4 regions of the Solibacillus sp. FSL W7-1464 genome follow, and region 2 is predicted to be linked to each of the others. Evidence: riboswitches for the same ligand, from Rfam matches in the RefSeq annotation. Region 2 holds a riboswitch; each other region holds the start of a gene.
What was found. A riboswitch is a leader RNA that binds a small molecule or an ion and turns the genes downstream of it on or off. The one in region 2 is predicted to bind S-adenosylmethionine.
Positions count from the first base shown of each region.

Region 1: another riboswitch for S-adenosylmethionine. It lies ahead of metA (homoserine O-acetyltransferase MetA); the one in region 2 lies ahead of MKZ25_RS14760 (methionine ABC transporter ATP-binding protein).
Region 3: another riboswitch for S-adenosylmethionine. It lies ahead of MKZ25_RS01675 (O-acetylhomoserine aminocarboxypropyltransferase/cysteine synthase family protein); the one in region 2 lies ahead of MKZ25_RS14760 (methionine ABC transporter ATP-binding protein).
Region 4: another riboswitch for S-adenosylmethionine. It lies ahead of MKZ25_RS17540 (bifunctional homocysteine S-methyltransferase/methylenetetrahydrofolate reductase); the one in region 2 lies ahead of MKZ25_RS14760 (methionine ABC transporter ATP-binding protein).

Region 1 is NZ_JBBORC010000001.1:1,891,831-1,895,683, reverse strand. It holds gene MKZ25_RS09265 (YczE/YyaS/YitT family protein) at 1-60, shown strand, start outside; gene MKZ25_RS09260 (ABC transporter ATP-binding protein) at 185-955, shown strand; gene metA (homoserine O-acetyltransferase MetA) at 1,006-1,947, opposite strand; SAM riboswitch class I at 2,102-2,210, opposite strand; gene MKZ25_RS09250 (nucleoside-diphosphate sugar epimerase) at 2,271-3,023, opposite strand; gene MKZ25_RS09245 (AAA domain-containing protein) at 3,044-3,853, opposite strand, start outside.
Region 2 is NZ_JBBORC010000001.1:2,961,323-2,965,175, reverse strand. It holds gene gcvH (glycine cleavage system protein GcvH) at 1-341, shown strand, start outside; gene MKZ25_RS14770 (toprim domain-containing protein) at 431-757, shown strand; gene MKZ25_RS14765 (thioredoxin family protein) at 765-1,067, shown strand; SAM riboswitch class I at 1,129-1,231, shown strand; gene MKZ25_RS14760 (methionine ABC transporter ATP-binding protein) at 1,376-2,404, shown strand; gene MKZ25_RS14755 (methionine ABC transporter permease) at 2,397-3,065, shown strand; gene MKZ25_RS14750 (MetQ/NlpA family ABC transporter substrate-binding protein) at 3,219-3,853, shown strand, end outside.
Region 3 is NZ_JBBORC010000001.1:340,611-344,463, forward strand. It holds gene MKZ25_RS01665 (hypothetical protein) at 1-685, shown strand, start outside; gene nfsA (oxygen-insensitive NADPH nitroreductase) at 939-1,673, opposite strand; SAM riboswitch class I at 1,918-2,032, shown strand; gene MKZ25_RS01675 (O-acetylhomoserine aminocarboxypropyltransferase/cysteine synthase family protein) at 2,149-3,453, shown strand; gene MKZ25_RS01680 (hypothetical protein) at 3,645-3,853, shown strand, end outside.
Region 4 is NZ_JBBORC010000001.1:3,517,620-3,521,472, forward strand. It holds gene metH (methionine synthase) at 1-168, opposite strand, end outside; gene MKZ25_RS17540 (bifunctional homocysteine S-methyltransferase/methylenetetrahydrofolate reductase) at 161-2,005, opposite strand; SAM riboswitch class I at 2,108-2,205, opposite strand; gene hemG (protoporphyrinogen oxidase) at 2,293-3,678, opposite strand; gene MKZ25_RS17550 (chemotaxis protein) at 3,826-3,853, opposite strand, start outside.

The DNA.
Region 1 (3,853 bases), 1.1 Mb from region 2:
CTCAAATGGAACGGAAAGCTATTCCACCGCGCAGCAGGTGTTGAAAGTGTCGTTATATAAATAATGGGGAGAGCAGGCACTATGCGTTTGCTTTCTTTTTTTATATTTAAATTATTACAATTTTCAAAAAATACTTTCGAAACAATGGAAAAAAGTGCATAGTAGTAAGTGGAGGTGTTTTTAAATGATACATATTGAAAATATCCATTTATATCGCAATGACAAACAGATTTTAAATGATTTAAGCTGGCATGTACAAAAGGGACAGCATTGGGCTATTTTAGGGTTAAACGGCTCCGGCAAAACAACGTTGCTGAAAGTCATTAACGGTTATATTTGGCCAAATGAAGGTAAAGTACAGGTACTGGGTGAAACATACGGGAAGACATATATACCGAAACTGCGGACGCGGATTGGCTGGGTCAGCAATGCGATGATCGATAACTTCAACTGGCAGGATAACGCGATTGAAATCGTGCTCAGCGGAAAATTCGGTGCCCTTCGTCTGTTTAATGATGTGACGGAAGAAGAAATTGATCATGCAGTTTCGGTTATGAAACATTTTCACTGTGACCATTTAGCGAATAAATCATTCGAGCATTTGTCACAAGGTGAACGGCAGCGCGTACAGATCGCAAGGGCCGTTATGGCAGATCCGGAAATTCTGATATTGGACGAGCCGTGTGGCGGGCTGGACTTGATCGAACGGGAAAATCTGCTGCAGACGATTGAACAGATCGCAGAAACTGAAAACGGCCCTACCCTTATTTATGTGACGCACCATGTAGAAGAGATTCTGCCTTGTTTTAGCCATGTCCTTTTAATGAAGGACGGAAAAAATGTCGAAGCCAATGCACGGGAAGTTGTTTTAACAGACGAAGTATTAAGCGATTTCTTCGGGCGGGAAATCAGTTTGCAGATCGAACGCGAACGTGCCTGGGTCGCAATCAAATAGAACGAACCAGCAGGAGTCCATCTCTTGCTGGTTCGTTTCATTTATAAGCATTAAATATGATATTCAATATTTTCATCGACGTAATGCCATTCATATGGCGTTTCTTGATATACGTAGTAGTTCAGCCAGTTGTAGAACAACAGATGCGAATGGGCACGCCAAACATTTTTCGGTGCCTGCAGCGGGTCGTTATTCGGGAAATAGTTGAGCGGAATGTCCGTATTGTCCGGATCCTTCTCCATGTCGCGGAAGTACTCATCCGATAATGTCGTTGCATCATATTCCAGATGTCCTGTAATCATAATGTGTTTATTGTTTTTCGATTGCACGATAAACACGCCTGCATCATCCGAATAGCTTAGTAAACGCAAGTCGGGATGTGCCCGTACTTCATCAATCGAAACCGATGTGTGACGTGAATGCGGTGCCACATACTCATCACTGAAGCCACGTACTAGATCTACTGTTAAATCCGTAATCACATGGGAATAAACACCGGAGCACTTCTTCGGCAATTCGAATTTCCCGATGCCAAAATGGTGATAAAGAGCAGCTTGAGCGCCCCAACATATATACATGATCGAAGTGACATGTTCGTTTGCCCAGTCCATAACATGCGTAATTTCATTCCAGTAGCCTACATCTTCAAAGTCCATTTTCTCTACAGGCGCACCCGTAATAATGAGACCATCAAAACGACGGTGCTTTACTTGGTCAAACGTGCGGTAAAATGTATCTAAATGCGATTTGGAAACATTTTTTGATTCGTATGTAGCCGTGTTTAAAAATGTCACATCTACCTGTAATGGTGTATTACCGAGTAAGCGCAGCAACTGCAGTTCGGTTTTTTCTTTTTCAGGCATTAAATTAAATACCAAAATATTTAACGGTCGAATTTGCTGTGTTTTCGCACGGTCTTCCTCCATGACGAAAATCTTCTCTTTTCTAAGCAGTTCACCCGCCGGTAAATGTTTCGGAATATTAATCGGCATTCCACTTTCCCCCTCATAAACTTTTTCAATAAACTTTTAATAATCTGTGATGTTCAGGCATTGCATTGTTTTACGAGCGAAACGACCCGTTCCAGAACAATATAAAAAGCCCCTCTCACTCCAGCAAATCAGAATTGAGAGGGGCTTTTACCCGTTCTTATCTGCCAAGGTCAACACCTTGCTGGAAGTAGCACCTTTCTAGTTGGACTAGAGGTTGCTGAAGCATCATTGGGCCAAGTTCCCTCCGCTTCTCTTGATAAGTCTATTAAATTGTCATTAGTGTAACATGTACTTTGTAATTTTGCAATAATTCCAAAAATATTTTACTCTTCCTGAAGCTGTTCTTTTTCTATATTGAATAAGATTGTTTCCAGTCGTTCATCCCATACCCGTGTCAATGTATTGTATACCCGCACAAAATGTCTGTTTTCCTTTTGATCGAACAGTAAAAAACATAGGACCGGTATATCATTAATCTGGATCGATTCCGTCGAAACAATACTTGTAATAGAATGCGGCACTTCCTCTTCCGCTACGGGTTGTTCGGATAGTTGCTGTTGAATGAAATCAATGAGCACCGTTTCTTCTATCGCTTCGATCTCTTCTGTTTCGATTGTCGGGAAAGGCTCCGGAAACTCTTCCAAATCCGCAAATTCCTCCAGATCGCCCTCCAATGGCTGCTCATGAATCGGACTGTATTGAATAAAATAACTTGTTTCTTCAAGTTCCTCTTCAAAAATGCCCGATTCCAGCTGAGCATTCCCTTTAGCGGTTAGCGCAAATTCCTGTTCCTTCACAATCATACCCATTCGTAACATTTTATTCGTCAAATCATGAATAAATAACGGTTCCACCAATAAAATTTCGGCTAATAGCTCCACATTTTTCAGCTTTGCTTTCTCAAATGAAATGAGCATCATCTTCATTAAAATATCCATGGCATTACGTATCACCGGATGATATTTCACTTCCAATGTGTGAATCGGAATGGCATATTGCATTTGCTTTTTGATTTCAATGGATGGGTTTTGGCTGAGTTCTTTCTGCAGCTGTAAAACTGTATTTTGTAAATCCATTCAATCCAATCCCCCTGTTTCTAAACAGCAAAATAGCCGTCCTGCTCTTTTACTGTCGTTAATACATGGGCATACATATCCCGTGTTTTCGCGCTTTTTGGACGCTTTGTAAACATTTCGGTACTGCCGATCATAATGAGCAGCTCCCGTGCGCGGGACAGTGCAACATTCAAACGTCGGTAATCTTTCGCAAACCCGATTTCTCCGCGCTCATTGTCATGATTCCGCACCATGCTGACAATAATGACATCCATCTCCATCCCTTGGAATTTATCGACCGAGCCTGTACGGATGTGCAAATGCGGTACATTGATATCCTGTTCGATTAAACGATTGATGCGCTTCACCTGCTCCGCGTAGAAGGAAATAACACCAACCGATTTTAATGCATCTTGCGGAATCAGCCCTTGTGCTTTCGCCTGTTCCGTTGCGGCATTTAATTCAAGCAGCTGCTGTTTAATCTGTTCCAGCTCCGCTATATTGAATAAACTCGAGCCTTCTTTCATACGCTCTTCAAAATACGGCTTGGCGTTCGGAATATCGAGCCATAGCAAATGATGATTTCGTGTAATTTTGGATGTTTCAAGGAAATGATCACGTACGGCATCCGAATCCTCTAACCCGCATTGCAGCTGTTCGGATTCATTTTCGTAAAACGGTGTAATAGTTGACATAATATTTTTATGCATGCGGTATTGAAGTGCAAGCATCGTTTTGTTTTGAGGCGGCAAATTGTTGTAAAGACGCTCGAACAATGATTCTTCCAGTAACTTTTCAAGCTCCCGTTTTTCTTCAAATGTTGTACTTTCCTTCACAACTTGCTCCAATGT
Region 2 (3,853 bases):
AGTGGGTTAAAATTGAAGACGGTAAAGCAACGATCGGTATTACGGATTTCGCACAATCTGAACTAGGCGATATCGTATTCGTAGAGTTACCTGAAGTAGGCGATGAAATTTCAAAGGATCAGCCATTCGGTAGTGTAGAATCTGTTAAAACAGTTTCTGAACTATATGCACCACTTTCTGGTAAAGTTGTTGCAATCAACGAAGAATTACTGGACAATCCTGAATACGTAAACGAATCTCCATACGGCAATGCATGGATGGTTACGGTTGAGTTAACAAGTGAAGCAGAAGTTGAAGAATTATTAGACGCAGATGCTTACACTGCATTAATCGAACAATAATATGAAACACTAAAGCCTTCTAATTAAAGGTTTTAGTGTTTTTTTGTTATTCTATACATAAAGGTGACGGATGAAAGGAAGCGTGTTATATGGGGAAATGCATCGTTGTAGAAGGTCGTGCCGATAAATTGCGATTGATTCCGATTTTAGCGGAAGACGTTACGATTATTTGTACAAATGGGACGATTAGTGAAGTCAATTTGATTGATTTATTGGAAGACTATGAGCATGATGAAATTATCACAATGTTTGATGCAGATAAAAATGGTGAAAAGTTACGTAAACTGATGAACCGTGCATATCCCGAAGCGACGCAGCTTATCATACCTCACGAATACGTTGAAGTAGAAAAAACACCTACTAAAATCTTAAGGGATATTTTACTACAGGCAAAATTTATAGTAAAAGAAGGATGACAGTATAATGGAACAATGGACGAAACAGCAGTGGGAACAGAACGTACAACAGCATGATCAGACAGCTTTTTTCTTATATACGCCTATGTGCGGCACATGTGAAGTGTCGGAAAAAATGTTGGATGTAATTGAGAAATTACTCCCAGATTTACCACTTGGTATGGCAAATATCAATTATTTAGGGGATTTGCCATATGAGTTGAAAATTGAAAGTGTACCTTGTTTAATCGTTTCAGACAACGGGGAACTAACGGATAAAATTTATGCGTTTAAATCCGTACCGTTTTTGTATGAAATATTAAAAAAGTAATTGACGTATTCACTTTGTCGTGATAAAGTAACATTCATAATAATAAAACTTAATAACGTTACTCTTATAAAGAGAGGTGGAGGGAAGTGCCCTATGAAGCCCGGCAACCAGCGTTTACGCAAAGGTGCCAATTCACACAAAGTTTAAACTTTGAAAGATGAGAGAACGGTTTACCGTATAAATGTATGTGAAACCTTTCTACTTGTCATGGTAGAAAGGTTTTTTTCATTCAACGGAGGTTTTGGATGAAAAAGAACATGATTTTGAAATAGCAAGCAGGTTATTTCGATTTAGAAGGAGTACAACCGATGATTGATATACAAAATATTACTAAAGTGTATAACACGAAAAACGGTAAACTTACGGCAGTTGATAATGTAAGTTTATCGATTAACAAAGGAGAAATATACGGTATTATCGGCTACAGTGGTGCCGGTAAAAGTACAATGATCCGCCTGCTGAACGGTTTGGAAAAGCCAACAACAGGGTCTGTCATTGTAGGCGGCCAGGATATTGCAAAAGCTTCCGGGGCAAAATTACGAGAAGCGCGTCAAAAAATAAGTATGATTTTCCAGCATTTCAATCTGCTCTGGTCCCGTACAGTCGAAGAAAATATCGCATTCCCACTTGAAATTGCAGGAGTTTCAAAAGCTGACCGTGAAAAGCGAGTGGAAGAGCTGATTGAACTCGTTGGTTTAAAAGGAAGAGGGAAAGCGTATCCTTCTCAGTTGTCCGGCGGGCAAAAGCAGCGTGTGGGCATTGCAAGAGCGTTGGCAAACAACCCGGAAGTGCTTTTATGTGATGAAGCGACTTCAGCGCTTGATCCGGAAACAACGGATTCCATTTTGGAATTACTGCTCGATATTAATAAAAACATCGGTCTTACAATTGTACTCATTACACATGAAATGCATGTTATCCGCAAAATCTGTAACAGAGTAGCGGTAATGGAAGCCGGAAAAGTTGTGGAGCAAGGTGATGTATTGCAAGTGTTCCAGCATCCTCAAGCACCAATTACGAAAAACTTCGTATCACAGGCTTCTGGTGAAACGCAGGAAACACAAGCATCACTAGAACAAATTTTTGCCAACTATCCAGGAGGCAAAATCGCCAAATTAATATTTGCCGGGGCAACGACAGAACAGCCTGTCATCTCGCAAATGATCAAGCAATTTGACGTAGTTGTAAATATTGTCCATGGTAAAATCTCGAATACAACGGGCGGTTCATTCGGTACATTGTTTATTCATATCAATGGCGAACCGAAAGCAGTCGCGGAAGCATTAAGCTTTTTAGCGAAACAGGAAATTCAAACGGAGGTGATTGAGCATGTTTAATCAATTATTTCCGAACGTCGACTGGGGTAAAATGCTCGAAGCAACATATGAAACAATTTATATGACGGCTGTTGCGACAGTCATCACATTTATACTCGGACTTCTGATTGGGATTGTCTTATTTTTAACGAGCGACAATCAATTATGGGCAAATAAAATTGTCCACTTTTTAACAGGATCATTCGTAAATATTTTCCGGTCGATTCCATTTATCGTCCTGATCATTTTATTGATTCCGTTCACAAAGTTTTTACTTGGAACAATCCGTGGCGCAAATGCAGCATTGCCTGCGCTAATAATCGGTGCAGCACCGTTTTATGCGCGCATGGTATTAATAGCATTGAGAGAAATTGATAAAGGTGTCATTGAAGCGGCCCGATCAATGGGAGCGAAAACTTCTACTATTATTTGGAAAGTGCTGATTCCGGAAAGCTTACCAGCATTAATTTCAGGTATTACGGTTACAGCTGTCGCTTTAGTAGGATATACAGCAATGGCCGGCATTATCGGTGCGGGCGGCTTAGGTAACCTGGCATTCCTTGACGGTTTCCAGCGTAACCGAACAGATGTGACATTAATGGCAACTGTTTTAATTTTAGTTGTCGTATTTATTATCCAGTATATTGGGGACTTCATTACAGCAAGAGTGGACAAACGATAGTTAGTGGCTTTTTAGGCCGTAATTATAAATATTGGTGCATCGAAACAATATGGACGCAAACTTTTAAAAAGTGCGCGTCCATCAGAAAAATAATCAGAATATAAAAAAGGTTTCGATAAACTGAACAAACTAAAAAAAGGGTAGGTAAAACAGATGAAGAAATTATTATCAAGCGTTATTTTAGGAGCTTCAGTACTAGCTTTAGCAGCATGTGGCGGCGAAGATGAAAAATTAGTAGTTGGTGCATCAAATACACCACACGCAGTAATTCTTGAAAAAGTTAAACCAATTTTAGAGGAACAAGGTATCGAGCTGGAAATCGAACCTTATACAGATTACGTATTACCAAACCAGGATTTAAATAACGGTGATTTAGATGCAAACTACTTCCAGCACATTCCATACTTCGAAGCACAAAAAGCGGATTTCGATTATGACTTTGCAAATGCTGGCGGTATTCACATCGAGCCAATCGGTGTTTACTCTAAAAAATATTCATCTTTAGAAGAACTTCCTGAAGGTGCAACAATTTTACTTTCCAACTCAGTAGCAGACCACGGACGTATGCTTTCATTACTTGAAGCAGAGGGATTAATCAAGTTAGCTGAAGGAATCGATAAAACAAAAGCGGAAACAAAAGACATTGTTGAAAATCCGAAAAACTTTGTGTTCGATGCAGACACAGCAGCTGAATTATTAGTGCAAATGTACGAAAATGAAGAAGGTGACGCGGTATTGATCAACTCAAACTTCGCAATCGATAACGGCATCAACCCATTGGAAGATTC
Region 3 (3,853 bases), 2.6 Mb from region 2:
TAAACTGCCAAGTGATGAAGGTACGGAAGCAAATGTAAGCCCGATCTTTATGGAAGACGGAGAAATGTATTATTTCACTGATTTTACAAGTCCAAAAGAGGGCGTTGACTCGATGCTAGGTTATGCATTAACACATGCACGTACTGGTGAAGCAACGTACTATACAGGAAATCTGGAAGAGTCCTATATGGATTCACAAGGGGCTCTTGAAATTATTGAGAAAAAGTTCATCGAAAAAGAATGGGAAGGCGAAATGCCGATCCTTTACAACTTCTACGGTGAAGCAAGCTGGCTGTCAGCTGTACTTGATGCGAACGGATTCCTGCAAAATTATTTCATTGTGTCAGCGGCAAATCCTGAAATATCGGCATTTGGTACCACACCAAATGAAGCGTTAAGACTTTATAAAACAGCGCTAAGCCGTGGCGGAAGTACGGTAGACGGTACTTCGAATGCCGAAGAGGCAAAAGCGACGGTGAAAGTCGTGCGTGTTTATAAAGAACGTGTAGGTGATTTTACAATCGTATCGTTCCTGGCGAACACAGGTGAAAACTTCATCGTTTCTACAGAAGTTGCACCATTTGCAATCTATTTGCAAGAAGGTGACCAGGCAACGATTACGTATGCAAAAACAGGAGAAGATTTCCAACCTGTAAAAGCATTGCAGATTGAAGGGTTGAAATAAATAAAGAAATTTGGGCAGAAGTAGAAGTACCGTTGAAAAAGAAGGAAACCCTTATTAAGAAACGGCTATTTAAAATTGATTGGAATGGAGGGGAGGCGACTCCAGCGGGATTAGCGTGACGCCTGAGACTACAGGCTCAGGCCACGCCCGCGGAAAGCATCCGACCCGGAATGGAAATCAATTTTTAACGCTCAGCAAAAAAATGCTATTTTTCTCTCTCAGAGAGAAAAATAGCATTTTGGTTTTTATTAGCTTACTTCCAAGTAAAGCCTTGTGAAGCGAGGAAGTCTTTAATATGCGGACGGTTTTGTTCAACTAAGTAATCGGCCATTTGTTTCGTCCATGTTGCTGTCTTTTGATTCGAAGATCGGCTACTGTAGTAATCTTCCATAATCCCATCGTACTCATCTAGAAGGGCATCGTATTTAGCAACGTCATAGCCATTTTCATGCAATACTGCAGCTACCGGTAAACGCGGTTTTGTTTCATTGCGTTTTGTCGGTGTACCGATTGTCATCGCAAACAACGGGAAAACGTACTCCGGTAAATTGAACAGTTCACTGATTTCCTTAGGATTTGTACGGGCACCACCGATATAGCAAATGCCGTAACCCATTGATTCAGCTGCAATAACGAAGTTTTGGGCAAATAACGCAACATCTGCTACCCCTACAAGCACGTTTTCAGCCGTGTCAGCAGAAATATCAACCCCGTGCTTTTGACCAGCTACTTGCAAACGCTTAAAATCTACGCAAAACAGGAAAGAAGCACCCGCTGTTTTAAACTGAAATTCATTTTTAGACAGCTCCCCAAGCTTCGTTTTCTTTTCTTCATCCGTTACCCAAATGACACTGTATGCCTGTACGAAATGCGAACTTGCCGCCATTTGCGCTGTTTCGATTAAATCGATGACAGTTTCTTTTGAAATTTCCTCACCTGTATATTTACGAACAGATGTATGACTGCGTAATAATTCTTTTGTATTCACGTGAACATCTCCCTTTTATGTAATAAAACTTGATGGTGTATCCTTCAAGCTTATTTTAGTCAATATTTTACTTGAAGTCGATTATTAGCGTCTGTTCAATTCATAGGGATGGAATTTTTGCATATCGTTAAATACAGATAAGAGCAATCAGAATAGAAATCTGAAAATTTTAATTTTTTTGTGTTGACATATCGGATTAGTGTGTTTTATACTGAGACACAACGATGGAACACAAATCACATAACTCTTATCAAGAGCGGCGGAGGGAATAGGCCCTGAGATGCCCGGCAACCAGTAAGTGATGAACTGACTAAGGTGCTAATTCCTACAAAATGGACAAACATTTTGAAAGATAAGAGGAGGCAAACTTGCTCATGCGCAACCCTCTTCTTAACTGAAGAGGGTTTTTTTCATTTAAAAAATCCTCCTCAAAAACACCGATTTCACCATCGATTAAATTTTTGGGGGTAATAAAATGACAAATTTAAGACCAGAAACTTTATTATTACACGGGGGTCAAAAGCCAGACCCGGAAACAGGGGCGATCGCAGTTCCGGTTTACCGTACAACGGCCTATGCATTTAACGACACAGCTCATGCGCAACGTCTATTTGCATTACAGGAAACAGGCAATATTTATTCACGTATTATGAACCCGACAGTCGGGGCATTTGAAGAACGGGTTGCTTTATTAGAAGGGGGTACAGCTGCAGTAGGGCTTTCATCTGGCGCAGCAGCAGTAGCATTTTCTATTTTAAACGTTGCCGGTGCAGGGGATGAAATTGTTGCGGCAGGTTCACTTTACGGTGGGACTTACAATTTATTTGCAACTACATTGCCTCGCTACGGCATTACAGTGAAATTTGTGGATGAATCAGATCCTGCAAACTTCCAGGCGGCAATCACGGATAAAACGAAGGCAATCTTCGCTGAAATTATCGGAAATCCAAGCTTGAAAGTATTGGATATTGAAGCGGTAGCAAACATCGCCCATGACAACGGCCTTCCTTTATTAATCGACAGTACATTTGCTTCCCCATACGGAAGTAATCCGATTGAATTCGGTGCGGATGTTGTCATCCATTCTGCAACAAAGTGGATTGGCGGTCACGGGACGACGATCGGCGGGATTGTAGTGGATGCAGGCAAGTTCGACTGGACACAAGGAAGACATCCAGGATTTACAGAACCGGATACTTCTTACCATGGTCTACGCTATGGGATTGACACAGCAGGCGCTGCATTTGCGACAAAGCTTCGTGTTCAACTATTGCGTGATTTTGGTCCAACTCTATCTGCTGACGCAGCATTTAACTTCCTGCAAGGACTTGAAACGCTTCATTTGCGTATTGTCCGTCACAATGAAAATACACAGAAAGTTGCCGAGTATTTAAGAAACCACCCATTTGTGGAATACGTAAATTACAACGGCTTCGAAGATTTTGCAACGCATGATTTAGCGAAAAAATATTTGAAAAACGGTTTCGGATCTATCATTACATTCGGTATTAAAGGCGGACGTGAAGCAGGCCGCCAAGTAATCGATAACGTGGAATTGTTCTCTCATGTAGCAAACGTTGGGGATGCCCGTTCATTAATTATCCACCCTGCGAGCACAACGCACCAACAGTTATCTGCGGAAGAATTAAAAACTGCAGGCGTATCGGAAGAGCTCATTCGCTTATCGATCGGATTAGAAGCAGCAGAAGATATTATCGCGGATTTAGATCAGGCATTAGCGAAGGTTGCGGCTGAAGTTGGGATAGAAACAAACGCATAGTACTTTAGGAAAAAGGCTTTGCTTTTCCCATTCGAAAAGCTAAGCAATTTTTAGAAAATTAATTCCCACTATTTATATAAGTTTTATTGACAAAATTAATACCAAGTAATACAATTGGGATAATAAAATTACCGACCGGAAAAATTTAAAGTGATGTTCTAGCATCATTGGAAGAAAAGGAGTTGTTCAACATGGGGAAAGTATACAGTGCGCAAAACGTAGTAGCCTATATTATTTATGAACTTAATGACGTAAAGGAATTTGTGAACGCTTGCGCTATCCAGCGAATTTTGGCGGATGTGAATACGATGTGGCAGCATGTTTTTGGACACAGTGCTTTCTCAGAACAAGCTCATGATCTTGCCACAGTGGGTTATGTTGTAAAAGAAGTTGCCGAGGA
Region 4 (3,853 bases), 560 kb from region 2:
GCCCAATACATCCGGTCTCGTCAGTACCAGGTTTTCATTACAACCATCTAAATCTTCACCGCCAAAATCTTCGTATGTTAGGTTTTCTGCCTGAAGCATCGTCCCCATGGCACCATCGATGATAAGTATTCTTTTTTGTAATTGCTCATGAATTGGGTGATTATACATTCGACTGAACTCCTTTACTTTCCACATCATATTGTTTTACATAGTCCATCAATTCCAGCGTCATATCATAGCGTAAAAACGGCGTAATTAAATAAATACCGTTAAAGTATTTGCATGCCGTATCGAGCAGCTCTTTCGCAATTGCGATTCCTTCTGCTGTCGATGCTTCCTTGTCATCCCCGCAGGCAGCCATACGCGCAAGTACTTCATCGGACAATTTAATACCCGGTACTTCATGATGTAAAAATTCTGCGCTGCGCGAAGATGTTAATGGCATAATCCCGATATAGATCGGTGTTTCCAAATGCTTGGTCGCCTCATAGATTTCGATAATCTTTTCTTTTGTATAAACCGGCTGTGAAATAAAATAATCTGCCCCATGCTCGATTTTCTTCTCTAAACGGGCAACAGCACGGTCCAATACACGCACATTCGGATTAAAGGCAGCAGCTACCGAGAAATTCGCCTGTTTACGGAGTGATTTCCCGGTAAATGAACCGCCTTTATTTAACTGCTTAATAAGAGAAATAAGCTCCATTGACGAAACATCATATACACTCGTCGCGCCTGGGAAATCCCCCACTTTTGTCGGGTCCCCTGTCACGACCAGAATATCATGAAGTTCCAGTGCATCAAGTCCCATTAAATGTGACTGAAGCCCAATTAAATTTCGGTCACGGCATGTTAAATGCGGCAACGAACGAATTCCATGCTCTTTCAAAATAGCAGCCATCGCAATATTACTGATGCGCGGCGAAGCAAGTGAGTTATCAGCCATCATAACAACATCGGCGCCCGCTTTTGCCAGCTGTTTTGCCCCTTCGACAAATCCGTCAATTTCCAGATGACGCGGTGTATCAAGCTCCACAATAACAGAACGTTCACGTTTGGCTTTTTCATGGAGCGGCTCCTGCTTACGCGGCTCCGGAATACGGACGAATTGTGTATATCCAGGTTTTTCTTCCTTCGTATCAATTGGCTGCATATTCGCCAAACGTTTTTTCACCGCCGCAATATGCTTCGGTGTTGTTCCGCAGCAACCGCCAATTAAACGGACTCCTTGGTTTACAAGTTCAACGGCTGCACGAGCGAAATAATCGGTTTCCGATTCATAGACAACACGGCCATCTTCAATATCCAATAATGATGCATTTGGGTAAGCCGACAGAAATGCCTTATTCGGTAAATTGACTCCTTCAAATGCCTGAATCGTATGGAAAGGACCTAATCGGCAGTTACTCCCAACAATATCCGCACCCAATCTTTCCAAATCCTGAAGTGCTTCGTTCAGAGACATTAAATTTTGAAGGACGCCCGGCTCCTGCATCGTCACTTGGGCAATGATCGGTAAATCGGTCATCGAACGTAAGAGATGGACACATTGTGATAATTCTTCAAAATCGTAATAGGTTTCCAGTAAGAATCCATCAGGTTGACCAGCTAGCAGTACTTCCGCTTGTTCTTGGAATGCAAATAAAATTTCATCTAATGTCGCGTCACTTTTACGGATTCCGCGAATACCACCGATTGTCGCCAGAACATATTGCCCATCCAGAGAAGCAGCACGCTTAGCGATTTTCAGCGCAGCTTCATTAAATTCCATCACACGATTTTCATAGCCATAACGCGCAAGCTTAATCCGGTTAGCTCCGTATGTATTTGTCTGAATAATATCCGCACCTGCCGCAATATATTCACTATGAATTTTTTCTATAATATCAGGACGTGCAATATTCATCTCTTCATGACAATAATCCAACCCATATGAATAAAGAAGTGTTCCGATTGCCCCGTCTGCTGTTAAAACCCGTGTTTGTAATTCTTCAAGTAAACCCATTACCTTCACTCCATCATTTACAGTATTTTCAGTATATTAACGATACAAAAAAGCCTTCTTTCATTAAATAAAAGAAGGCATAATAGTTATCAACTTAATCCCTTCTCATCTTCTGGCATCCGCCACTGGATTTAGCACCTGACTTAACGTTGGTTGCTGAAGTTTCATCGGGCCAGTCCCTCGACTTCTCTTGATAAGAAAATAATATGAATTTTTGAAATAATTAAATGAATCATAACGTTATCTAATAGTTCCGTCAATACCCTTTAGCCGAATGAAGTATTTCTTTACATAATTCGACTAATAATCTGTTCAGCCGTTTTTTTACCGTTTAAAATACAGGCACCTATTCCCACTCCGAAATAGGCACATCCCGCTAATAGGATATTCGGGTAATCCGTTGCCATCTGCTGTATAACTTTCGATAACGCTTCGTTATGCGCCAAATCATATCGTGGCATTTGGTCAATCCACCTCGTTACATTGACGACTGTCGGCTTCGCTTCAATACCTAAGCTCAGACGAATATCTTCCAATGCAACTGTTGTCAGCTCTTCATCAGACATGGCTGCCAATTGTTCATAGCGCGGATTAATATCTTTGTAAAACAGACGAACGAGTAAATTGCCTTCTGCAGACGTATGCTTCCATTTACGGCTCGTCCATGTCGACGCATTACAGACTAAATCACTATTGTGCGAAACGATAAATCCAGTACCATCAGCCGGTAATATATCGTCCGGTACATCAAAACCAACATACATCGTTAAAGTTGATGCCGTCGTGAACTTTTCCAACTGTTTCTCCAGTGAGTCATCCTGTATTACTTGACGGACCGTATCATTCGGGATGGCCAGTACAACAACATCTGCTAAAATCGTTTCGTCTTCAAGCATGATTTCATATTGCTCGCCTGTTTTACGAACTTTCTTTGTTACTTTATTTTTCATGAATTCAACTTCCGGAAGCTGTATCTCTAAACGATTGATCAGGGCCGATAAACCGGAACGGAAGGAAATAAACTTCTTATTCGCAGCTTTTTCGAATTGCTCACGATTCGCTTCGAAGCCCTTAATAATCGATCCGTAGTTGTTTTTATAATCCACTAAATAAGGCAATGTAGACGCCAGGCTTAATTGATATAAATCTCCTGAATAAACACCCGCTAATACAGGGGCAATTTGCTTGCGGACAATTTCCTCACCTAAAAAATATTCCAAAAATGTACCGATTGAGCTTTCTTTAGTAAATTTAGTATTCGGGATTTCAAAGTCTTGAAGTGCTCTTTTCTTCCCTTCTTCGGAAACTAAAGTGCTCGACATGAGCGATTCTACACTCATCGGAATACCGAATGTTGATCCTGCCGGAATAGCATGCAGCTCATTATTCGTATGAATGTAGGAAATACCTGTTTCGTTATATACAAGCTCTGATTCAAAATCAAGCTCCTTTATAAGTTCCAATACCCCTGGATGACGAGCAACAATCGAATCAGCCCCTGTTTCCATAATGAAACCGCTATCCTGTTCGGAATGGATTTTCCCGCCTAAATATGTGCTCTTTTCAATCAGAATTAACCGGGCTTCCACATTTTGCTCATGCATTTTATTTCTCAAGTAATGCATCGTACATAGCCCGGTAATCCCGCCACCTACAACTACTACTGTTTTCATGTCCATTCTCTCCTATTTCGTTCGCTTCTCTTTTAATAGTATAAACTTTTTCATGCGAAATATGGTCAGCCGGGTATTACAATTTTCAGAACCTCATAAGAAAAACCACCCTACCTCTAAGTATTCCCGGGTAGGATGGCCACTATTTTACCTATATGAAAGTTGCTTTGTCAGG